Regions from separate parts of the Trichococcus flocculiformis genome, predicted to be linked through region 1. Evidence: predicted binding sites of a transcription regulator. Region 1 holds the regulator's gene; each other region holds the start of a gene.
What was found. The regulator NrdR, encoded in region 1, represses ribonucleotide reductase genes. The targets are predictions, from matches to a motif close to ACACNATATATNGTGT.
Positions count from the first base shown of each region.

Region 2: nrdD (anaerobic ribonucleoside-triphosphate reductase) is a predicted target of NrdR. The motif match lies at 892-907, and genes of this name have one in related genera.
Region 3: ACKPCD_RS05335 (vitamin B12-dependent ribonucleotide reductase) is a predicted target of NrdR. The motif match lies at 4,788-4,803, and genes of this name have one in related genera.

Region 1 covers NZ_OY759718.1:1,391,726-1,400,021, forward strand. The annotation lists gene mutM (DNA-formamidopyrimidine glycosylase) at 1-463, shown strand, start outside; gene coaE (dephospho-CoA kinase) at 470-1,069, shown strand; gene nrdR (transcriptional regulator NrdR) at 1,165-1,710, shown strand; gene ACKPCD_RS06740 (replication initiation and membrane attachment family protein) at 1,707-3,140, shown strand; gene dnaI (primosomal protein DnaI) at 3,140-4,066, shown strand; gene thrS (threonine--tRNA ligase) at 4,849-6,783, shown strand; gene ACKPCD_RS06755 (amidohydrolase) at 6,972-8,162, shown strand; gene folE (GTP cyclohydrolase I FolE) at 8,181-8,296, shown strand, end outside.
Region 2 covers NZ_OY759718.1:352,135-360,430, reverse strand. The annotation lists gene ACKPCD_RS02035 (DUF3997 domain-containing protein) at 269-628, opposite strand; gene nrdD (anaerobic ribonucleoside-triphosphate reductase) at 1,095-3,317, shown strand; gene nrdG (anaerobic ribonucleoside-triphosphate reductase activating protein) at 3,341-3,901, shown strand; gene ACKPCD_RS02020 (aldo/keto reductase) at 4,042-4,965, shown strand; gene ACKPCD_RS02015 (hypothetical protein) at 5,038-6,207, opposite strand; gene ACKPCD_RS02010 (hypothetical protein) at 6,221-7,048, opposite strand; gene ACKPCD_RS02005 (ABC transporter ATP-binding protein) at 7,045-7,734, opposite strand; gene ACKPCD_RS02000 (GntR family transcriptional regulator) at 7,727-8,098, opposite strand; gene ACKPCD_RS01995 (DUF6612 family protein) at 8,252-8,296, opposite strand, start outside.
Region 3 covers NZ_OY759718.1:1,056,519-1,064,814, forward strand. The annotation lists gene uvrC (excinuclease ABC subunit UvrC) at 1-632, opposite strand, end outside; gene ACKPCD_RS05330 (MFS transporter) at 763-2,016, shown strand; gene ACKPCD_RS05335 (vitamin B12-dependent ribonucleotide reductase) at 2,186-4,762, opposite strand; gene ACKPCD_RS05340 (NAD-dependent protein deacylase) at 5,183-5,926, shown strand; gene ACKPCD_RS05345 (Panacea domain-containing protein) at 5,916-6,491, shown strand; gene ACKPCD_RS05350 (hypothetical protein) at 6,488-6,880, shown strand; gene ACKPCD_RS05355 (hypothetical protein) at 7,053-7,466, opposite strand; gene ACKPCD_RS05360 (hypothetical protein) at 7,511-8,296, opposite strand, start outside.

The sequences.
Region 1 (8,296 bases):
TTTCTTCAAATTGAGCAAATTCAAAAAGGATCTTTCCAAGTCGCATCGCGCAATCAAAGCGGTCATCCTGGACCAGAACATTGTGGCCGGCGTCGGGAACATTTATGCGGATGAATCACTTTTCCAAGCTAAAATCCATCCCCTGCAAGCCGCCGATACAATCGGCCCGGCTGCAGCCAAAAGGCTGCATGAAGCCATCATGGATGTGATCAGTAGATCAGTGGAGGCCGGAGGGTCGACGATCCGGACCTACAAAAATACGTTAGGAGAGGCCGGTAAATTCCAAGTCTCGCTTGCCGTTTACGGTCAAACCGGGCAACCTTGTCCGAACTGTGGTCATCCGATCGAAAAGATAAGGGTTGCACAGCGAGGAACGCATTATTGTCCGCATTGTCAACAACTGCCGAAGACGCGTTCAAAGGCACCAGACATCACTGATATTGCCTACAAAGGGGCGAAATAAACGAACATGAGCTATATATTAGGACTTACAGGAAGCATCGCTACAGGGAAATCGACTGTAGCGAAGCTGTTTTTGTCTGCGGGCATTCCGGTTGTCGATGCAGACTTAGGAGCAAGGGCTGTCGTTCTTCCGGGTGCACCAGGGTTAGCGGACATCATCGAACATTTTGGGGAAGCCTATCTGCTGTCTGATGGTACGTTGGATCGCAAACGTTTGGGAGCGCTGATCTTTTCGGATAGGGAGAAGCGTAAAGAACTGGATGTGTTGCTGAAGGAGCGCATCAATGATTGGATACAGGCAGAAAAAGAGCGTTATATTTCGGAAGGGCACAAACTGATTGTGCTGGATATCCCATTGCTGTACGAAGGCGGGTATGAGGACAGTTGCGATGCTGTGATGGTCGTCTATGTTCCAGAAGAACTGCAAGTGCAAAGGCTGATGAGCCGCAACCATTTGGATGCGGATGAAGCTACCCGGAGGATGCAAAGTCAGCTGTCGATCGAGAAGAAAAAAGAACTGGCTGACTTTGTCATCGACAATTCCGGAACAATTGAAGAAACAAAAAAACAAGTCAACGATTGGCTGCTCAAACATAGAACTGTGTAGCCTGAAAGTGCCATAAAGACCATCTTTTCAAGGTTTTTGAGCCACAAGTATGTTATAATGAAGCGATAATAAACGAAAGAAAAGGGGGAAAGCCGATGCAATGCCCAAAATGTCACTATCACGGATCGCGTGTTGTCGATAGTCGTCCGGCTGATGACGGGAAAGCCATCCGCCGCCGTCGCGAATGCGAACAATGCCATTTCCGTTTCACTACATTCGAAAGGATCGAGCAAACGCCGTTGCTTGTCATCAAAAAAAATGGCGCGCGCGAAGAATTCAGCCGTGAAAAGTTGTTGCGGGGATTGATCCGCTCCTGCGAAAAACGGCCGATCGCCCTTGAACAGCTGGAGACTGTCGTCAATGAGGTGGAAGCCGAAATCCGAGCGCTCGGAGAAAACGAAGTATCCAGCATCGTCATCGGGGAATACGTCATGGACAAGTTGGCCAAAATTGATGATGTCGCCTACATCCGTTTCGCAAGTGTTTACCGCCAATTTTCGGACCGGAAAACCTTCCTTGATGAATTGAAGAATATGGAGAAGAAAAAAGCCGAACAAGCGGCTGCTGAAGCTTCAGACATCCAACCATCCGATGCTCCTCCCCACGAGGCAGCCCCCGGAAAGGAAGACAATGAACAATGAGTTATCCATGGCAAAATATAAGTCCTAAGGATGCTTTCAGAGCAAGCCAGACGAACTTAATTTCCGATGTGGACCGCAAAATCCTGACGCAATTGTATCAGCCCATCATCGGGCCGCAAGCGTTCAGCCTTTATTTGACGCTGCTTGCGGAGATTCCGCAGGAGAGCTATTGGAGTAAGGATTTGCTTCACACCGAATTATTGGCTCTATCAAACAGCGGAATCCAAGAGTTCTATCAAGCGCGCGTGAAATTGGAAGGAATCGGTTTGCTGAAGACATTTCTGGTAAACGAGCCTGAGAAGCAATACCTTTACGAATTGCAGCAGCCGCTGTCCAGTCATGCTTTTTTCAGTGATGACCTGATGGGGTTGCTGTTGTACGAAAAAGTCGGCGAACGGAAATACCGTGAGTTGCAGCAACGGTTCAGTCGGCAAGTCCGCGACCTAAAAAATGCGGAAAATATTACCAAGTCCTTTTTGGATGTTTTTTCTTTCTCGGAAAGCGCCTTTACGGAGCAAGCGCGGATGAGGCAGAACGATAATACGTTGTTGGGTGATAATGCGGCAAGTCTGCCCGTTATCGAGAATGATGGTTTTGACTTCTCGTTTTTCCGGCAGTTGTTGAACAAACAATTTGTTAAACGCGAATCCATCACAAAGGAATTGGAGCACACAATCACTATCCTCTACACCCTGTATGGTTGCGACGAACTTCAGATGGCCCAGTTTATTCTGGAGGCCGCCGATATCGAATCCGGCAAAGTAGACGGAGAAACGCTCAAAAAAATTGTATCCGATGCCTATGAACAGAGACACAGCACCCGTTTGGAAGTAAAGGACAAAGTCACCCAGAGCATCCAACTGGCTAAAGATACTGAAAAAGGCCGGGAACAAAAATTGATTCAGGCGCGTTTTTCCAGTGAAGAGATTTCGTTCATCAAGGCGTGCGAACAATTGACGCCGCATCAATTTTTGACCAGCATCAAAAAGCAGAAAGGCGGCATCGTGACCGCCTCGGAGACGCAATTGTTGCGTACGCTGATGGAAAAGGCTGATTTCAAACCGAGTGTGCTCAACGTATTGACGCACTATGTGTTGGTCATCCTCAATAATCCGCATCTTTCCAAGGCCTATGTGGAAGCCATCGCAAACGATTGGCTGCAGGACGGTGTCGATTCGCCCGAAAAAGCGTTGGCGAAAGCAAAACAATTCGCCGGCGAGATGAAAGCGAAAGCGGAGAAGCGGGCAGCCAGCCGAACGACCGCAAAGAATTACGGGAAAACGGTGGCGCGCAAGAAAGAAAACTTGCCGGATTGGGCTAAAGAGGAGCACAAAGCGGTTGTGGAAACACCGCTGACGCCGGAAGCCCAACAAAAATTGAATGAACGCATCAAAAAATTAAAAAGTAGCGGAAAGGCAGGGGATGAGTGATGGATCATATCGGAAGAGCATTCTACAAATATATGAATAATCCCGAAATCAGCCAGCGCTACAAAGGCATGATCGACACAATCATGAAGGATGCCGATGTCCAAGCGTTCTTCCAGAAACACGAAGAGCGCCTGTCGCGGGAAATCGTCGAGAGAAGTTATTCGAAATTGCACGAATATGTGCAGGAAAAAGAGAAGATCCGGTTGGGGAAAGAATCGCAGAATCCCGGCTATGAGCCGAACCTCGTATTGAATGCCGGTTACATAGATGTCGTCTATACGCCGACGGACGAGACGATGGCGAGGGAAAAAGAAAAGGAATTGCGGAGCCGCGTCCATTCCATGTCGATGCCGAAGGATGTCCGTACGGCGACGTTGGAGCGGTTTGTCCAATCAAACGAGCGGATGCCCGCCATTCTGGAGTCGTTGAATTTTATTGATTCATTCAATGGGAATCCGAAAGAGCATCACCAAGCGTTGTATTTCTACGGGCCTTTCGGAGTAGGGAAATCTTATCTGTTGGGTGCGATTGCGCATGAATTGGCAATGGGCGGCCATCTGACGACACTGATGCATTATCCGACCTTCACGATGGAGATGAAGCAGGCGATCCAGAGCAACACGGTCAACGAAAAGATCGATGCCGTGAAGAAGGCGGAGATTCTGATGTTGGACGATATCGGAGCTGAGGCCAATTCCACCTGGATCCGTGATGAAGTGCTCGGTGTCATCCTTCAGTACCGGATGCAGGAAGACTTGCCGACCTTCTTCAGTTCCAACTTTACGATGCAGCAGTTGGAGGAACATTTGCGCATGGGCAACCGAGGCGACGATGAACCGATGAAGGCGAAACGTCTGATGGAGCGGATCCGCTTCCTGTCGCGCGAGGTTCCTATGACCGGGAAGAACCGTCGCTTCGAGCAATAGGCTGACGGAGCGCTGTGCTGCAATCAAAAAAGTTGGCTAGCTTCACGGGTAAGCCCTTCGGAAAGGAAAAAGGAACCCCTTGTCTCTATGAGCCAAGGATACTGTTCGACTAACCTGCTGACGCAGGAAGTCTCTCAGCATATTGCGCTCTACGATGCTCAGTTGCATGGGACTTTTAGGGATTCATCCCTTAGAGTCCCAGTACAAGGTGACCGTAGGGAACGTTGCGGCTCGATTTCCTAAATTGTCATGACTCTTGCGATTTCAATCGCTTAGTCCTGTCATCAGGCCATCCAACTGGTCTCGTAGTGAGGCCCTCTGATGTCGCACTGTGACATCAGAGTACTTGACCGTTTAGGTCACAGTGTTTCCTTAATCAGGGCTGACCGAACCCGTTCAGCTTTTCTTATTTTAAGCTTGAAAACAATTATTTTTTGTGTTTAAATGGACTACAGATGAAACGAAAGACAAATCGATGAGAAAGACACCGATGGATGAACTGATTTTTAGCGAGGGATGGCTTGGTGAAACATCCTAATCAATCATGTATCGACCCCTTTCGAGAGATTCCCTGAAACTTCAGTAGGGGGAAACGGTACGCTCGTTATCGCGTTCAAGTAAGGATGAGGCAGAATCTTAAGCGGATGGCTGTCGCACTCTTTGAATTTGGGTGGAACCACGTAGACACGTCCCATTTCCGGCACAAGCTGGGGATGGGCTTTTTTTATTGCCTTTTTTAACATTTAGGCACGTACAGAATTTAATTAACTGGAGGAATCAGCATGTCAGAAATCAAAATCACTTTTCCAGACGGCGCCGTAAAAGTATTCGAATCCGGCGTAACAGTGGAAGAAGTAGCAAAAAGCATCAGCAACAGCCTGGCCAAAAAAGCTTTGGCCGGAAAATTCAATGGGGAATTGGTCGACTTCACACGTCAGTTGGAGACGGATGGTTCGCTTGAAATCGTGACTCCGGATCACGCAGACGGATTGGGTATCCTGCGCCACTCGACTGCCCATTTGATGGCGCATGCCCTGACGCGCCTGTTCCCGGAAATCCATTTCGGCGTCGGTCCAGCGATCGAAGCAGGTTTCTACTACGATACCGATATGGAAGTGCAGCTTGCCGAAGAGGACTTGCCGAAAGTCGAAGCGGAAATGATGAACATCGTGAAGGCGAACTATCCGATCGTCAGACGTGAAGTGAGCCGTGCGGAAGCATTGGAAATCTTCGCAAATGACCCTTACAAAGTCGAATTGATCACTGCGTTGCCTGAGGGTGACGTCATCACCGTCTATACGCAAGAGGACTTCACGGACCTTTGCCGCGGTGTCCATGTGCCGGCAACAGGCAAAATCCAAGTCTTCAAGTTGTTGTCATTGGCGGGTGCCTACTGGAGAGGGAACTCGAACAACAAAATGATGCAACGTGTCTATGGAACAGCCTTCTTCGACAAGAAAGCCCTAGCTGAATTCATCAAAATGCGCGAAGAAGCAAAAGAACGCGATCACCGTAAATTAGGCAAAGAGCTGGATCTGTTCATGATCGCTCCTGAAGTCGGTTCCGGTTTGCCTTTCTGGTTGCCGAAAGGCGCGACGATCCGTCGTACGCTTGAGCGTTACATCGTCGACAAAGAAGTGAGCCTGGGTTACCAGCACGTCTACACGCCGATCATGGCGAATGTGGAATTGTACAAAACTTCCGGCCACTGGGACCACTACCATGAAGATATGTTCCCGCCGATGGATATGGGCGATGGCGAAATGTTGGTGTTGCGTCCGATGAACTGTCCGCATCATATGATGGTCTATAAAAACGATATCCACAGCTACCGTGAATTGCCGATCCGCATCGCTGAGTTGGGTATGATGCACCGTTACGAAAAGAGTGGCGCTTTGTCCGGATTGCAGCGCGTGCGTGAAATGACTCTGAATGATGCCCATGCATTTGTCCGTCCGGATCAGATCAAGGACGAGTTCAAACGCGTACTGCAGTTGGTCATGGATGTTTATGCAGATTTCCAGATCACTGATTACCGTTTCCGTTTGAGCTACCGCGATCCTGAAGACAAAGTGAAATACTTTGATGATGATGATATGTGGAATAAAGCGGAAGCGATGCTGAAGGAAGCGATGGATGAATTCGGTCTTGAATACTTCGAAGCTATCGGAGAAGCTGCGTTTTACGGCCCTAAATTGGACGTGCAGTTCAAAACAGCGATGGGATTGGAAGAAACGATGTCCACGATTCAATTGGACTTCCTGTTGCCTGAGCGCTTCGACCTGACTTATGTCGGCGAAGACGGCGAAAATAACCATCGTCCAGTCGTTATTCACCGAGGTGTCATTTCCACAATGGAGCGTTTTGTGGCGTATTTGATTGAAGAGTACAAAGGTGCGTTCCCGGTATGGTTGGCTCCTGTCCAAGCGACGATCATCCCTGTAAACTTGGACCTGCATGCTGATCAAGCTTTTGAACTGAAAACCGTAATGGAACAGTTGGGTATGCGCGTTGAAGTCGACGACCGCAACGAGAAGATGGGCTACAAGATCCGTGCTTCCCAGACTCAAAAAATCCCTTACCAATTGGTCATCGGTGACCAGGAATTGGTGAACGGAACCGTCACTGTCCGCCGCTACGGCTCGAAAGAAATGGTTACTTTCAGCATGGATGATTTCTTGGCTGAAATTCAATCTGAAATCAAAAACTTCAAATAATCTTATCAAATCCACATTTTTCTGAGCAAATCATGATACAATAAGTTTCAGTGATGTAGCTTTGATTCTGTTAGCTTGACGAAGGCCCGGAACATGGCAGTTTGTGTTCCGGGCCTTTATTTTCTTATATAACTAGGCAAGTATAAAATTTTTTTAGTATATTTTGCTGGATAGGGGATGAAGGGTTTATGTTAAGAGAAGAATTGATGAAAATGCTGGATGGCCGTGAAGATGACATGATCGCTTTGCGCCGTCATTTCCACGAGCATCCTGAATTGTCATTCGACGAGAAAGAAACGGCTGCGTTCATCGCCCGTTTCTATGAAAATAAATCGGTTGATGTACAAACGAACGTCGGGAACGGCTATGGCATCATCGTCACGATCAAAGGAAATAAACCCGGCCGGACCATCGCGCTTCGGGCAGATTTCGATGCGCTCCAGATCGAGGAGCAGACCGGTCTGCCGTTCGCATCGAAAAATCACGGTGTCATGCATGCTTGTGGCCATGACGGGCATACCGCTTACCTGATGATCTTGGCGGATTGTCTTATCCGCTTGCGGGACCAATGGGAAGGAACCGTTAAAATTGTGCACCAACATGCCGAAGAGATGGCTCCGGCCGGTGCCAAGAGCATCATGGACTCCGGCTTATTAGATGATGTCGATGAAATCTATGGCATCCATTTCTATCCGGACTATGAAGTGGGTACCGTCTTTTATACGAGCGGATTCGCCTACGCTGGCTGCAGTGACATCAAAGTCACGATCCAGGGGACAGGCGGGCATGGTTCGCAACCGCATCGCTCCAATGATACGATTGTGGCGGCCTCCAGTTTCGTGATGAACCTGCAGACCATCGTTTCCCGGCGCATCAACCCTTATGACATGGCTGTCGTGACGATCGGCTCTTTCGAGGCGGTCGGCAGCAGTAATGTCATCAAGGATAGTCTGATTCTGCGCGGGGATGCCCGCTATATGGATCTTGAGGTGGGAAAAGTCATCGAGGAACACTTCCACCGGATCGGTCGCGGTCTTGAGGAGATGTATGACGTGAAGGTAGAAATCGACTACAACTCCGATTACCCGCCTTTATACAACCATCCAAAAGAGACTGCCAAAGCAGTAGCTGTTCTGGAACAAAACGGTGTCGGTTCTTATTTGAACCAAGTCATCGCAACTTCTGCCAACACTGGAGCGGAGGATTTCGGACAGTATCTGTTGAAAATCCCCGGCGCTTTCCTGAATGTCGGTGCCCGTCCGAACCAGGCAGAAGTGTTCAATAATCATCACCCAAAATTCGACATCAATGAAAAAGCTCTATTGGTCGCAGCTAAAGCAGTCGCTGACATCACCCTTGCGGCGTTATCCGCAAAATGAGCGTTTAGGAGGATAAATATGGATTTAGAGAAGATAGAAGTCGCTGTCCAAATGATTTTGGAGGCGATCGGGGAAGACCCGAAGCGCTCAGGGTTGCAGGATACACCAAAGCGCGTGGCGCGCATGTATGCAGA
Region 2 (8,296 bases), 1.0 Mb from region 1:
GCTTGGATGCGAAAATGATGAGATTTCTGAGCTTAAATCTCATCAAATTGCAGGGATGTTGGATGCGGTTGTGTATTTTTGGTCAACATGATTAAAATAAATCTGACATGAGCGAGTAGGGAATAGGACGGATGTCAGAATCGGTGACAACGAATAGGTTCCATCAGCGGGGATATCCGGGGTAAAGAGCAAATATACAGCAAAAAGCCGTAAGGGAAACATGCGGGACATGTTTTCCTTACGGCTCTATGTATTCTTTTAGTAACTTCTAAAAGTTGATGATCCAGTCCATTTCCGATAATTCAATCAATGGCAACTCGATCGCTTCCTCTTTTAACGCCTTCTCGAACCCTTCCTTCGAAAAAGGGCCTTTTACAGATTCAATTCTTCTATCGATAATAAAATATTCGAATGCTTCATTATGTTCTTTTTCAAGAATGATAAATTCATCGGTCCAATTCAATCGTGTAATATAGCCTTGGATGCTTCCAGTCGGGTAGCGATAAGATGAAGGCAGATGGAAAAGGTTTTGCCAAGAAGCGCACTGTCTCAAAAATAGGCCTTCTCCGACCGGTATTCTAAATTTAGCAATTCTGGATATTTCAGGCAACATTCTATTTTTCCACACTATCATTTCACCCCTTTTTTGTGTCCTCATTCTTTTGACATCCCTGTGGCTTAAAGCCGGATAACAGATCCGAAAATAAGAATGAATCGCTTACATTTCTGACAAGTCATAGTATAACTGCTTTTTTTTACAAAGTACAGTAGATTCTATTGATTTTATGTACTTTATATGTTTTTTAACATTTTTTTTAATTTTCAGGGTATTTTCCTATTGACCAAAGCATCAAAATATGTCTGCTGAATTTAGACGGAATTTGACTTTAAACACTATATATTGTGGTGGAAATTTCTCTTTGGATGATATATAGTATACAAAGAGAATCGAAACAGAGTCTACTTTAAGTAGAGGCAACCAACGTGAGAAGCGCGTCCGATAAGGAAAGCTTGCTCACTTTGTAACGACCTCTTACTTTTTATTAGCTTTTTTTGCATGTTCGGTTGATTTTTAACTAAGGAGTGGGAAAAATATGGCTTCATTACCAACAGATTACTTAAATGAGAGCACGAATCTTCAAGTCGCTGACACAGAAGTGAACATCCAAGTATTGAAGGCGGATGGACGGGTTGTTCCTTTTCATGCCAAGAAAATATATAAAGCAATCAAAAAAGCGGAGCGTTTTTTATCTGAACAGAACGAAGCGGCTGCAGATTACGATGTGGATGCTGTCGTGGCACTGGTCGTAGACAAACTGATTGCGTCAGAAGCGGAAAGTGTTTCGACAGACGATATCCATGATCAGGTTGAAGCGACGCTTGCTGAAATGGGCAATCTGCCATTAGCCGAAGCCTACAATACCTATAAACTAGCGAAGAAAGTCAAAAAACTCCAACAACAGGACATCGAATTGCGCATCCAGAGCCTGATGAATGCCGATCAGAGCGTCGTCAACGAGAATGCCAACAAGGACAGCCGTGTCTTCAATACGATCCGGGACTTGACGGCAGGAGTGGCCGCGAAAGCGATCGGCTTGCGGATGCTGCCGAAACACGTTTCCAACGCCCACATGAAAGGCGATATCCATTACCATGACTTGGATTACCAGCCGTATTCACCGATGACGAACTGTGTTCTGATCGATTTCCAGAATATGCTCCGTGAAGGTTTCAAAATCGGTAATGCCGAAGTGGACAGCCCGCGTTCAGTCAACACGGCGACTGCCCAAATGGCGCAGATTTTTGCGAACGTCGCTTCCAGTCAATACGGCGGCTGCAGCGCAGACCGGGTCGACGAAGTGTTGGCACCTTACGCACGCCTGAACTATGAGAAGCATCTGGAAACGGCTAAAGAGTGGGTAGAAGGCGAAGCGAAACAGATTGCTTATGCCGAAGAAAAAACCCGCAAAGACATCTATGATGCGATGCAAAGCCTGGAGTACGAAATCAACACACTCTACACTTCAAACGGACAAACACCGTTTACCACGCTCGGATTCGGACTGGGTACCGATTGGTTTGCGCGCGAAATCCAAAAAGCCGTCCTGCAAGTACGCATCAAAGGATTGGGCAAGGAAAGACGCACAGCAATCTTCCCGAAATTGATCTTCGCCTTGAAAAAAGGCACAAACCTAGAGACGCACGATCCCAACTATGACATCAAGCAGTTGGCCATCACTTGTGCCACGAAACGGATGTATCCGGATGTGCTGATGTACGATAAAATCGTTGAATTGACAGGCAGTTTCAAGACACCGATGGGTTGCCGTTCCTTCCTGCAGGGCTGGGAAGACGAAAACGGAAATGAAGTCAATTCCGGTCGGATGAATCTTGGGGTCGTGACGTTGAACATCCCTAGAATCGCCTTGGAATCGGAAGGGAATCCGGAAGCATTCTGGAACATCTTCGAGGAACGCTTGGCCATCTGTAAGGATGCCCTCGTCTACCGTGTCGAACGCACCAAAGAAGCGACGCCTACGAACGCACCGATCCTGTACCAGCACGGAGCCTTCGGGAAACGCCTGGGTGAAACGGATCAGGTCGATGAACTATTCAAAAACAAACGCGCTACAGTCTCTCTGGGATATATCGGATTGTATGAAGCGGCTACCGTTTTCTACGGAGCAGATTGGGAAACGAATCCGGAAGCAAAAGCCTTCACTTTGGACATCGTCAAGAAGATGAAGGAAAAAACGGATGCTTGGGGCAACCAATATGGTTATCATTTCAGCGTCTACTCGACTCCGAGCGAAAGTTTGACCGATCGCTTCTGCAGCATGGACACAGAAAAATTCGGCATCATCGCTGATATCACGGATAAGGAATACTACACAAACAGCTTCCATTACGATGTCCGCAAGAATCCGAATCCTTTCGAAAAAATCACCTTCGAAATGGAATATCCGCAATATTGCTCAGGCGGCTTTATCCATTATTGCGAATACCCGAACTTGCAGCAAAATCCGAAAGCGTTGGAAACAGTCTGGGATTTCGCCTACGACAAAGTAGGCTATTTGGGAACGAATACGCCGATCGACCACTGCTTGGAGTGCGGTTTCGAAGGAGACTTCAATCCGACCGAACGCGGATTCCAATGCCCGGAATGCGGCAATACCGATCCGCAGACATGCGACGTCGTAAAACGCACATGCGGCTATCTCGGCAATCCGCAGATCCGTCCGATGGTGAAAGGTCGCCATAAAGAAATATCCGCCCGCGTCAAACATCTGCATGCGGATTGCAAGTCAGAACAGTAATCAGAACAGTTAGGTGATGTGAAGTGAAAAATCCGCAACCGCAAGAATGGTTGGCAGAGAAATACAGCAAGGACAAGGTGGCGGACTACAAGCCGTTCAACTTTGTCGACGGCGAAGGCGTGCGCTGCAGCATCTATCTGAGCGGCTGCCTGTTCGCCTGCGAAGGCTGCTACAATAAGATTGTCCAAAACTTCGACTACGGGATTGCCTACACGACCGAGCTGGAGGAACAGATCATGGCCGATCTGCGCCAGCCTTATGTGCAGGGCTTGACGCTTTTGGGCGGCGAACCGTTCCTCAACACGAAGGTTGCGCTGCGGCTTGCGCGACGCATCCGTGCGGAGTTCGGCCGGACCAAGGACATCTGGGGCTGGACCGGCTACTATTGGGACGAATTGGCTTCAGAATCCGAAGACAAGCAGGAATTGCTGCGCTTGATGGATGTGCTCGTCGACGGCCGCTTCGAACTGTCCAAACGGGATCTGACATTGAAGTTCCGCGGCAGCTCCAATCAGACTATCATCGATGTGCAAAAATCGCTGGAAGCCGGAGAAAAAGTTCTTTGGGCCAATGCTTACGCTTGAATGGTAAAACATATCGTGCTGCCTCACTTCGAGGCAGCACTTTTTTGATGCGCTTCATTACCCAAAAACACATCAAAAATGCTATACTAATTTTATTGAAACGTTTTCAAATAATCCCAATAAGAAAGTTGGTATGACAATTGAAAAAAATGAACATCGGTAATTCAGGACTGTTAGCATCAGAAATTTCGCTCGGCATCATGCGTATGAACGCTTTGACGCATGAAGAGGCGACAGTGGTCATCCGCACGGCAGTGGACAACGGCATCGATTACTTCGATCATGCGGACATCTACGGCAGAGGGACTTCGGAGGAAATTTTCGGAAAAGCCTTTAAGGAACTCGGCATCGCGAGGGACAGCGTGATGCTGCAGACGAAATGCGGCATCGTGCCGGGTGTCATGTTCGATTTCTCAAAAGAACATATCATCGCATCGGTGGAGGGAAGTCTGAAACGACTTCAGACCGATTACGTGGATGCCTTGCTGCTGCACCGTCCGGATACGTTGGTGGAGCCGGAGGAAGTCGCCGAAGCTTTCGATGAACTGCACAAAGCAGGGAAAGTGCGCCATTTCGGCGTCAGCAACCAAAATCCGATGCAGATTGAATTGTTGAAGAAAGCTGTCACACAGCCATTATTGATCAATCAACTGCAGCTCAGTCTGACCCACGCACCGATGATCGATGCAGGATTCAACGTGAACATGATGAACAATCCTTCATTCATGCACGACGGTTCCGTCCTGGAATACAGCCGGATCTCGGACATGACGATCCAGCCGTGGTCGCCATTCCAAGCTGGTAATGGCAAGAAAGGGCTGTTCTTCGACCATCCCGATTATCCGGAATTGAATGAAAAAATCAACACAATTGCGGAAGATAAAGGTGTATCCCGGGAAGCAATCGCAATCGCGTGGTTGTTGCGTCATCCGGCTAAAATGCAGCCAATCGTCGGCAGCATGAACCCAGAGCGTATTGCAGCCATCTGCAAAGCTTCCGATGTGGCGCTGAGCCGCACCGAGTGGTATGAACTCTATAAGGCTGCAGGCAAAATGTTGCCTTAAAGAAAGGCAGCAACAGTTAAAGAGAAATAAAAAAGAACAAGACTCCAATTGGAATCTTGTTCTTTTTTCGCTTTAGGGTTCGTAAATAATCTTATCAAAATAGAGCAAATCGATTTTTTTTGTATCGGCGAACGTGGCATTGATTTCCCCGCTGTAGAGCATTTCCCCAGTCTGGAGTTCGAAAACAGCCAGTTGAGAAGCTCGGTCAGGCTCCAGATAATTTTCCGTCAGTATGATGCGGTTGTCGGAAACGAGGATTTGCCAATTCATATCGACGGTCTCTTCCCAATCAGCAGTATTCTGGAGAATGATTTTATCGCGCACTTGATCCTGCATCAGATCAAGAGGTTGGATTGACCATTCCTGATCCGTGTGCTGCAATTGATAGAAAATACCATCCTTAATTGCGTAAGATAAATCATCCACCAATGCTTCTTCAGCAGCCAGTGTTGACCATTCCTTCGTTGTCCAATCATAGCGCTTGAAGGATAGTGAGACAACCGGTGCAACGTATTCTGTAGCTTCCGAATCAGTTTCTTCGAGCCGCTCCATGACAAAGATTGCTTTTTGATCGCCTTGTGTCAACACGGATGTGGTAACACTCTGATAACCCGTAAAATCCGCAGGTATATCGAAAGCAAAATGTTCCTCCTGCATACCACTGTCCAGATCATAAATCAGGATATCCGTGCCACGATCATTTGAATACTCATCATAACGGCTGTACGAGATAATCAGCTTACCGTCCAGGAAGTCCGTGCTATTGACGTTAAAATAGGTCTTTTCTTTTTTTTCCGGATAAGCGAGGAGCGTTTCCGCAACAGTTTTGTCAGCCTTATCCAGTGTCGCTATCAGGAATCCGTCATTATCCGCTGCTGTATAGTATAAGTTTCCTTCGGTTTCGGCATAATTCCCTTCAAAAGGCCGCTTCCCACGCATAAATGCTTTATACTCATCGCGCCAAACCTGAACAGCGCTTTCTGCGTAGTCTTGGAAGAATGCATCCTGACGTTGCGTCTCGGAATGGCGCAAGCCGGAGCTGTCAAAGCTTAGGGTAGTCGTTTCCCATTGCGAGTGTGCTGTTCCGTAATAGAGTAAGCCATCCAAAACTGCTTCATCACCAGAAACTGTCTCAATACCGATACGCAAAGGCTCTTCTTTTGCCAATAGCGGCTGGACATAGAACCCTCCGAGAATGGTAAGCAAAAGGAGACTCAGCAATAAAATCGTTTGTTTTCTCATTTTTGTCCTCCTTCTATACGCTGATGCGTTTTTCAAGCAACCGATAATTAGCCCATGTCCCGGACAGCAAAAGCATAAGGCTCACGGCAATCGTCATCCAGTACTTTTCTTCCGCATACAAACGCGTCGTGATGCCGGTACGCAAGAAGAGAAGCATCGCGGCAAAGAGGACGATTGCGAGAGTAGCTGCCAAGAATACCCCTTTCCAACGTCCGCTCAAGTGCATCAGGATGAACGTGTACCCTAAAGTGAGCGCTGTATAGCCAATAGTGTAAAAAAGCAGATAATTGGAAAAGAGACTTGGTAAAGCCAAGGCCAATGGAGAAGCGCTGGTTGATGCCATCTGCAAGGGGATTTCCCGATAGATGTCCGCCGGAATAAGTCCGGAAAAGACCAGCTCCTCAAGATACAAAAGCCCGATTTGCCAAACTTGCAGCCCTGTAATCAGGAGCCAAATGGTCGCGAATTTTGCTGCATACACAGCGAAACGGTTACCCGGAAGACTGAGCAAACGGAAAGAGAAACGGTTTTTTCCAGACCAATCCTGATACCAGATAAAGACGGCATAGAACAGCAATGCGAAAATGGCTGTCATGATCGAAAAAACGAAGAACGAGTTGTTTGTCACATCCTCCAACGTAAGATACCCATAGTCCTGCAGATATTGTTCGGGTAGTGCAGCATAGTTCTGTTGCCGGTAGTTCTCATATCCGTCTTTCCAGATATGGTATTCGTGGAAGACTGCATAAGCCTGTAAAGCCGTCACAAAAGCCAACAGGAAGCCATAGAACCGTTTCGCGCGATTCCACTCAAATGTCCATAGTTCCATAAATTTTTTCATGGTTGATACACCTCCCGCATCACATCAATGATTGCCTTGCCTTCGTTTTGGCGGATGTCTTCTGCGTAAAAATCTTTGACGACACGGCCGCTGCGCAGCATCACGATCCGGTCCAACAACATTTCGACTTCATCCATATGATGAGTGGCGATGAGGACGCCCTTGTCCGTCACGAATTTGCTCGTGAAGACCTCGAGAATATCCTCGCGGGCAAAGACATCGATGCCGGAAAATGGCTCATCCATCAAATAGTAATCCGCGTCCAGAGAAAGTCCCAACAAGAAACTCACCTTTGCGCTATTCCCTTTTGAGAGATTTTTCAGTTGCAGATCCGATTCCAGACGGAAAAACGAAAGTAATTCATCCGCTTTGGCGGCATTCCAATTCGGGTAGTAGGTACTCATAAACTTCATCGACTCCGCGATTGTCATCCATCGGGGCATCGTCAGTGAGTCAGGGATATAGGAGATTTTTTCGTATAGCTGTTTATGAATGTCTTGCCCGTCGATCGTAATCGAGCCGTTGTTGCGTGGAACTAAGCCCATAATACAGTTCATGAGGGTCGTTTTGCCTGTACCGTTCATTCCGGTCAGACAAGTCACTTCATTTTTTTTGATGGTAAAGCTGACATCTTCCAAAATGGTCCGTTTGCCGTATTTTTTTTCCAGATTCTTGATTTCAATCATTCACGTGCACCTCCTTCAAGCGCTTTTTGATCAAGTCCAGGACCGCTTCATCCTCTAGTCCGATTGTGCGTACCGTTTCGATGAATCCCTGCAAGGCCTCGTCCAATAGCTCTTGTCTTAATGTCTGGATTTTTGATTGGCTTTCCGTTATTTTGCTGAGAGAATTTCCATCTGTATAAATCAAACCAAGCCCCTCCATCTCCTTATAAGCACGCTGTACCGTATTCGGATTTACTTTTAATTGTGTAGCCAATTCCCGGCGCGACGGTATTTCTTGTCCGGGTTGGAAAGCGCCGCTTACGATTTTCTGCTTGTGCATTTCGATAATCTGTTCGTAGACCGGACTTCTTTTGTCAAAAATCACTTTTTCCACCTGCCTTTTCCGATCGATTGTATTAAACGGTTAATACACTTGGGTTAAAAAATATATGTACAAGTGTATTATATGCATAATACACTTGTAAGTCAACCAAAATCCCAGAGGCAGACATTGATTGACTTTGGGATCGAATTTTTATCAAAATGAAGAATCACTCGTCTCCGGGACACTACTTGCTGAATC
Region 3 (8,296 bases), 340 kb from region 1:
GCGGCGCGGTGCATTTTTTCGCGCAGATCTTTCTTGATCTCCTTGACGTCGCCATTCAGGAAAGCGGCGATGCGTTTGATCTGGGCATCGTATTCCTCTTTTGACACCTCATGATCGCAGCAGCCGATGCATTGGCCCATATGGTAATAGAGGCAGGCGCGTTTCGAATTCTTGGCGCACTTGCGCAACGGATAGATTTTCTGGATGAATTCCTGCGTCTCCGTCGCCGCGTAGACGTGCGGATAGGGTCCGAAGTAGATGCCGCCGTCATCCTCGACCGTCGAAGTGATGATGAGCTGCGGATCTTTTTCGTTCGTGACCTTCAGATAAGGATACATTGTCCCTTGTTTCAGTTTGATGTTGTATTTGGGCTGGTAACGCTTGATCAGGTTGATCTCCAGCAGCAGCGATTCCTTGTTCGTTTTGGTGACGATCGTTTCGAAACGGTCAATGTCCGCGACCAACAGCTGCGTCTTGCCTTCGTGCTTGCTGTGGAAGTACGATTTAACTCGGTTCTTCAGATTTTTGGCCTTGCCGATGTAGATGATTTCGTCATCCTTGTCCCGCATGATGTAGCAGCCGGGCAAGTCGGGCAGCAGCGCTAATTTTTGGTTGATTTCTTCTCTGCTCATCCGTTTCAATCCTTTTACTTTTCGTTGAGAATAGTATACCATGAATGGAAACATACGTTCAGTCGTTTGATTCTGAACGCAGTCATTTTGGGGACGATAACCGCCTCTCCAGCAAGGAAGTGCAAACAGTGTGATCAAGCAAATAAAATATGAAAAGTGGCAGCGTCAAACCGCTCTCTTTCTGGGCAGCCAGACGATTTCCCTGTTCGGCTCGTCACTTGTCCAATACGCAATATTCTGGTACCTGACCTTGGAAACACAATCCGGCGTCATCATGACCTTATCGACCATCTTCGGCTTTCTGCCAACTTTCTTCATCTCGCCATTCGCCGGGGTGTGGGCCGACCGCTATAACCGGAAGCGCCTGATCGTCCTTTCCGACGGCATCATTGCGCTCTCGACTTTGGTGCTGGTCCTGCTGTTCTTGGCGGGGCAGCGTTCCATCTGGATTCTTTTGGCGACATCGGCCATCCGCGCATTGGGTGCGGGCATCCAGATGCCGGCGGTCGGCGCCATCCTGCCGCAGATCGTCCCTGAAAAGGAGCTGACCCGGATCAACGGGCTAAACGGCAGCATCCAGGCTGTCGTTATGCTGGTTTCGCCGATGATCAGTGGCGCGCTTTACCAATTTGCGCCGATGGAAGGTATCTTTCTGATCGATATAGTGACAGCTGCTTTGGCGATCGCTATCCTCGTGTTCTTCCTGAAAGTCCCTACGCATGAAAAAGCCAGCCAGGAACAAGTCAGCAATTACTTGCAGGACATGAAGCTAGGCTTCAGCTATATCCAAAATCATACTTTTATCAAAAGGTTGTTCCTCTATTTTTCGCTTGCTTTCTTCATGGCAGCACCGGTGTCGTTCCTGTCACCGCTGCAGGTTGCACGCTCATTCGGCGATGACGTCTGGCGCTTGACGGCGATCGAAATCGCCTTTTCGATCGGGATGATCGGCGGCGGCCTCTGGATCGCGTCATGGGGCGGATTCAAGAATCGGATCCATTCCATCGCGGCCGCGATTGCGGTAATGGGTTTGTGCTCTTTCGGGATGGGCGTCATCCCGAACTTCTGGATTTATCTCTTCCTGATGGGCTTGGTCGGACTTTTCATTCCGCTCCTGAACGCTCCGAGCATGACGCTCTTGCAGGAAAAGGTCGAAGAAGATTTCCTCGGACGCGTCTTCGGCGTCCAAAGCATGGTCGCAAGCGCAATGATGCCTTTAGGGATGCTGGTATTCGGGCCGCTGGCGGACCGGATGGCAATCGAAATCCTGATGGCCGTATCGGGCCTATTCCTGATGGTCGTGGCCTTCTTCGCCATCCGCGACCGTGTCCTGCTTGAAGCAGGCAAACCCGAACCTTCGGACACCGGAAAAGAATCAAACTAAAGACTGGAGCTGCCGTATTCGGCAGCTCTTTTTTGTGGATGTCCGATACTTTGCGTTAATCGGACAAGCAGCATCCGCAGCGCAAGACGAGCAGCAAAGCATGAATGTCGGCAAACCACAAAGAAGAACCCGTCCTAAAATCGGACGGGTTCTTCTTAAATTAATCAGTTTACAAACCGCATTTCAGCTGTGCGCCGCAGTTGGTACAGGTGTTGCAGCCGCCCAGATCTTCGACCGTCCCTTGACGGCAGATCGGGCAAGTGTCGCCGATTTCGTTGCCGATTGTGACGTCGGTAGCTTCGAGATTGGCTATCGAATCAACCAGGAAAGTCTTGTCCTTGTTGATTTTGACGTGCTCTTTCTCTTCCTCGAGCTTGCCTTCCTCATCCCAGACATTTTCTTCGGCTTTCAGCGTCAGTACCTGGGAATCACGGCTGCCGTCCACATAGACTGTTCCGCCTTTGGCACCGCCCAAGTAAAGGCGCTCGTAGATCTTTTCGACCTGATCGACAGTGTAGCCTTTCGGTGCGTTCACCGTTTTCGAAATGGAGCTGTCGACCCAGCGTTGAATCGTTGTCTGCACATCGACGTGCTCTTCGGGCGCAAGTGTCATGGCAGCCACGAAGTAATCAGGCAAGTTCTTCGGATCGGCATCTGGATGGCGATCCAGATATTCTTGGACGATATCCGCCTTCACTTCGATGAATTTGCCGAGACGCCCGCTGCGGTAATACGTGAATGAGAAGTAAGGCTCGAGTCCGGTGGAAACACCGGCCATCGTCCCGGTCGATCCGGTAGGTGCCACTGTCAACAAGTGCGAGTTACGGATGCCATATTTCAGGACGCCTTCGCGGATGTGTTCAGGCATTTTTTTCATATAGCCTGTATTGATGAAACGTTCGCGCAGGATCTGCGTCTCTTTACCGCTCTGTCCGACCAGGAACGGGAAGCTGCCGCGCGTTTTCGCCAACTCGATGCTTTCCTCGTAGGCCGCCACAGCAATCGTTTCGAATACTTGATCGATCAGCTGCAGGCTTTCCAGTGAACCGTAACGGACGCCGCAATAGATCAGCATGTCGGCCAAGCCCATGATTCCCAAGCCAATCCGACGTTCGCCAAGGGCTTGTTTTTTGTTTTCCTCCAGGAAGTAAGGGGTGGAGTCGATGACATTGTCCTGCATATGGATACCGGTGCGGACGGTCTGCTCCAATTTGGCGAAATCGACCATCTGCAGATCCTTGTTGACCATTTCAGCCAAGTTGACTGCCGCTAAGTTGCAGACGGAATAGGCTGCCAATGGTTGTTCGCCGCAAGGGTTGGTGGCAACGACTTTTTGACCATAAGCTGTTGCGTTCGTCATCTTGTTGGCGTTGTCGATGAAGAAGATGCCAGGCTCCGCCGCATAAGTGGCGCAGACATTGATCAGCCGCCACAATTCACGGGCTTTGACGGTCCGGTAGGTGCGGACAGCATTGCCGGTAGCTTCCCATTCGCGGACATCGCCGCAGTTGGTCCATTCGGCATCATAGTGCGCCATCGCATCCGCGTCGTAATGTTCGACATCCGGGAAACGCAACGCATATTCCTCACCCCGCATCACGGCGTCCATGAAGTCGTCGGTGATGCAGACGGAGATGTTGGCGCCGGTCAGGAATTCAGGATTGTTGACGCTGTAGGTGCCTCCATCGCGCAATTTCTTCTCGGCTTCATGGATGACCGATGCATCAAATCCGCCATGCCCCGGGATGTGTTTGTAGTTGACGATACCTGTGTACATGTTGATTTCTTTAGGTGAAAATGGTTTGAAATGTAGCTTCTCCTTCGCCAACATGCGGATCTGTTCATCTTCGAAGTTTTCGATGATGTAGCGAAGGATGCGCGGATTCTGCATTTTCGAAATGATGAACTCAAAGATATCCGGATGCCAGTCGGCCAACATAATCATCTGGGCACCACGACGGGAACCGCCTTGTTCGACCAAATGCGTCAGCTTGGCGATGTCATCCATCCAGGAGACGGATCCGGAAGAGCGGCCATTGACGCCTTTTACGATTGTATGGCGTGGGCGCAACGTCGAACCGTTCGAACCGACGCCTCCACCACGGCTCATGATTTCCATGACTTTTTTGCGGTGATCGGAAATGCCACCGCGCGAGTCGGGCACGAAAGGCATGACATAACAGTTGAAATAAGTGACATCGGTACCCGATCCGGCGCCGTAGAGCACGCGTCCGGCCGGGATGAAATTCAAGGCTTTTTGTTCTTCATAGAATTTCAGGAAAGCTTCATGGCGCAGTTCCGGCGTGATTTCTACCTCAGCCAAGCCATGAGCATTACGCATCGCGATCTGTTCGTAGAAAAGCTCCAGTGGTTTATCCAGCGTCAGGATCCGGCGCGTCACGATGCCGCCTTCTTCGACTTCGAAATCATCGATGTTGTGCTGGTACTCCGCGGAAACTCTGATGCGTGCCGTCTGTTCCTTAAGGTTGATGGAGAGTATGGTGCCGGTTCCTCGAGCTGGGTATTTAGGATCCTCTTTGACCGTCAAAATAACCAGATCCCCTTCGGAAAGGGTCTCCTTTGTGGAATCCTTGTAGGAGTAACGATCCAGCATGACGAGGCGGGACACGCCTTTATACGTGACGTGCATATCTTCCGTGATCGGAAACACATGCGGGAACCGCTCGATGTCCTTGTTCAATTTTTCGAATCCTGCTTTAAATGTGGTCTTTGTTGCATCCACAATAATCACTCCTTCATTTATGGCGAAAACACTAGATGTTGTGCTGTCGGTTTGTTTCTCATACCATATATGTTAATTCTGTTCGCCAGATAAATCAAGGGGAACAATCGGAGAGTTGTATTTTGAAAATGGATGAAAACGTTGTTTGGGTGGACGAGGATGGGTTTGTAATAATATATCGGCCAATAAGAAGAGGACATTGTGCGTCGGAAGGCGATGTCGGCTGATGCAGAGAGAATGAATGCCGAACAGCCGAGACAGGACGCGGATGTCGACTGATCGAATACCGAAAACCGCAAAACACCCGACAGTTCACCAATGTGTCGGACGTCAGCCCAAGACTGAATGCGGAATAGTACCCGGTCAACCCTCCCGAAAGCTATAATAAAGACAGAAAGAACAACATCCGAAAGGAGCCCAAGCATGAACGATAAAGAACGCTTCGCGGATATGATCCGCAAATCAAAACGCATCGTCGCCTTCACAGGGGCGGGTATCAGCACGGAGAGCGGGATCCCTGATTTCCGTTCGGCGGGCGGGCTGTTCGACAGGCTGAGTGGTCGCCATTTCACTGGCGAAGAGACGCTCAGCATCGGTTTTCTGGAGACGTATCCGCAACTTTTTTTCCGTAATTATGCGGAGCACTTCAACTTTTCGCAGGCGCGCCCGAACGCAGGGCATCGCTTTTTTGCGGCGCTTGAGCAGGCAGGCAAAGAAGTCACCGTCGTCACGCAGAACATCGACAATCTGCACCAGTCAGCCGGCAGCCGCGCTGTCATCGAGCTGCACGGCAATGGGACGAGATGGCGGACGTTCGAAACAGCCGAAGCCACCGAAACCACCCAAATCAGCATCGACACACAAGGCATCCAGCGCGATCCCCAAGGCCGGATGGTGCGTCCGGACATCGTGCTCTACGGCGAGATGCTCGACGAGGAGGCGATGGAGCGCGCGGCTGCAGCAATCGGCGCCGCGGACATGCTTGTCGTCATCGGTACCTCGTTGGCGGTCTATCCGGCCGCGAATTTCGTCCATTATTTCAAAGGACCGTACGCAGTCCTCCTGAACCGTACACCCGTGCCGCAGTCATTGAACTTCCAGTTGACCGTCCAGACCGACGCCGGCGCTTTTTTGGCGGACGTCTGGAAAGAATTTTTTGAAAAATGAACCAAACTGCGCCTTGATGGAAATGGCATTCAGGAAAGGGGACATCATTATGACGAAGCTGAGACAGCTGGCGAGGTATCTGGTCTATTCCTACGAAAACCATACAGCAGCCCGGTTCGGCGACAATGAGCTGAAGTTGCAGACGATGCTGTATTTCGCGCAGCGGGAATGTTTGGCGCTGGTAGGGGAGCCGCTGTTCGACGGAAACTTCGAAAACTGGGCAGAGGGGCCGGTGCTGCCGGAACTGCACTTCTTCTTCGTGGAAGGCTATGATCCGTTCGAACCGCTGGAGATGAAGAAGTTGACGGAGCGCGAACAGTTTATCCTCGATCGCGTCGTTCTTTCCTACGGGCAGTACGAAGGCTGGTATCTGGCGGATTTGACGCGCCGCGAAACATCCTGGCGCAACAGCAGATCGGATCCGGCGGCTGAATCTGCCGAGCCCAAACTGCTGGAGATTGCGGATATGCGCGAGGATGCAAAAAAAGTACGGTTGTATGATCCGTTGTTTGATGTTTATCTGGATGAATTTGAGGATTTTGAAGGGGAGGTACTGAAATCATGAACGAAACGCAAGCTTATATCGGTACCATCGTTAAGGCCCGGTTTGCTTATCACGATTTAAATACGGACAAAATCGCCTTCAAATCGCGTCCGTTCCTGATCATCGGTGCGGAATACGATGAGTTGCCTTGCGATTTCACGGCCTTCCCGATTTCGAAAGTGTCCGCCAGCCAGAACGTCGATCCGGTCCACGACATCAAAGTAGCAAAAGAGCTCTACCCCAAACTGAGCCTGAACGCGGCTGTCTCCTACATCCGTGTCCATAAAATCCAGACGATCCACAGCTCGCAGCTTGCGATCGGGATCCAGTCCTCACTCAGCGAGGACTACCCGGACCTCTATGCCGAGGTGAAGGCAGCTTATCGAGATTTTTCCGGCGGGCTATTTTGACTGAGCCGAACAAAATCGGCGCGAAAACCAGGACGCAAAAAACTGGATAGCGGAGGTCAAGCAGACCCCCATCTATCCAGTTTTTTTGCAACAGTTTATACAATTCAGCTACTTACGCCTAAGCTTCCGGCAAGGAGAGTCCTCCTGCTAAGTAGGGATTGTTTGCTCATTTCTATTTCACACCATTTCCCTTTGTCGGGAAGGTAGCGACAACAGTGCCGTTAGCATCATTGAAAACGACTCGTTTTGAAGTCACTGTCACGGTGATGTCCAATATAGCAGCAGTTGCAGTAAGCTCAGCCAGAATGGCTTGTTTATCAGCTTTCGTAAGCTGGTTCACACTTTTAGCTCCTCGTGCGTTCACGACAGCTTGTGCATTATTGATGTGGTCAATGACTTGATTCGCTTCTTCAGCAGTCACATCATTGGACCTCAAATAATTTTTTGCTTGCTGCACATAATTGGAAGGTAAGCTACTGGATACCAAAGTTTTAATGATATCATTTTCAGTTGCAGCTGCAACATTCGCTTGCACTCCGAAGAATAATACGAATGCAAACAATAGTGATACGATGATTTTTTTCATCTATTTTTCACCTCCTCTCAATGCAAATGTCCCACGATGTTGAATCAGTATTGTTCCATTTCGGCCGCATAGGTGCGGTTCTGGCGGTAGACTACGCGTTTGGCCTTACTGATCAGACTGTAGCCAACAAGGCAGGCTACCCCCAAAAAGAAGACCAGTGCTCCGGAGACCAGCAAGACTACAGTGTAATGCATAGCTAACGCGCGAAGGGCGGTGTTGATGTAATCCGCTGAAACGGTGATGCGCTGCGGAATCTTGAGACTCAACGCCACGGATGCTGGGATGATGACGAAAGCCGATCCGGAAACGAAGCTGCTGCCGATCCAGATCAGGGAACGATGAGGCAGTTTCCAGTTCAAACCGACGAGTGCCCCGGCAATCAAAAAGAAGGCCAACGGTACGAGATAGAAATAAGCAAGAACGGTTTGCAGTATTTTTCGGAAGTTCTGGAATTGCGGATAAGCAATGACATTATCCAGATTTAACAAGATCGTATGGCTGCCGAAAAGAGCGGTGGCTTCATCGATTACCGCGGCAGTCTGCGCTTGCAAGTCTTTATCGAACGGCCGGTTGTGATCTGCGGCATAATTTTCAACATAAGCCATCACAGGCTCTTCGAACATACTGCGATCGGCCGCCGCCTCATAGGTAGAGTCGGGGGCAACCAGATAGTTGAGTGCTTGTTCATTGTTCGCGCGGGTAAGCTGTCGCAAAGCATATTGATCCATCGCGGCTTCCGCGAAAACTTCCTCAGGTATGGACGTTTCCAAACTCAACGACTTGAATTTAGCGGACAGGCTTTCCTCTATTTGAGTGTAGTAGGGGCTGTC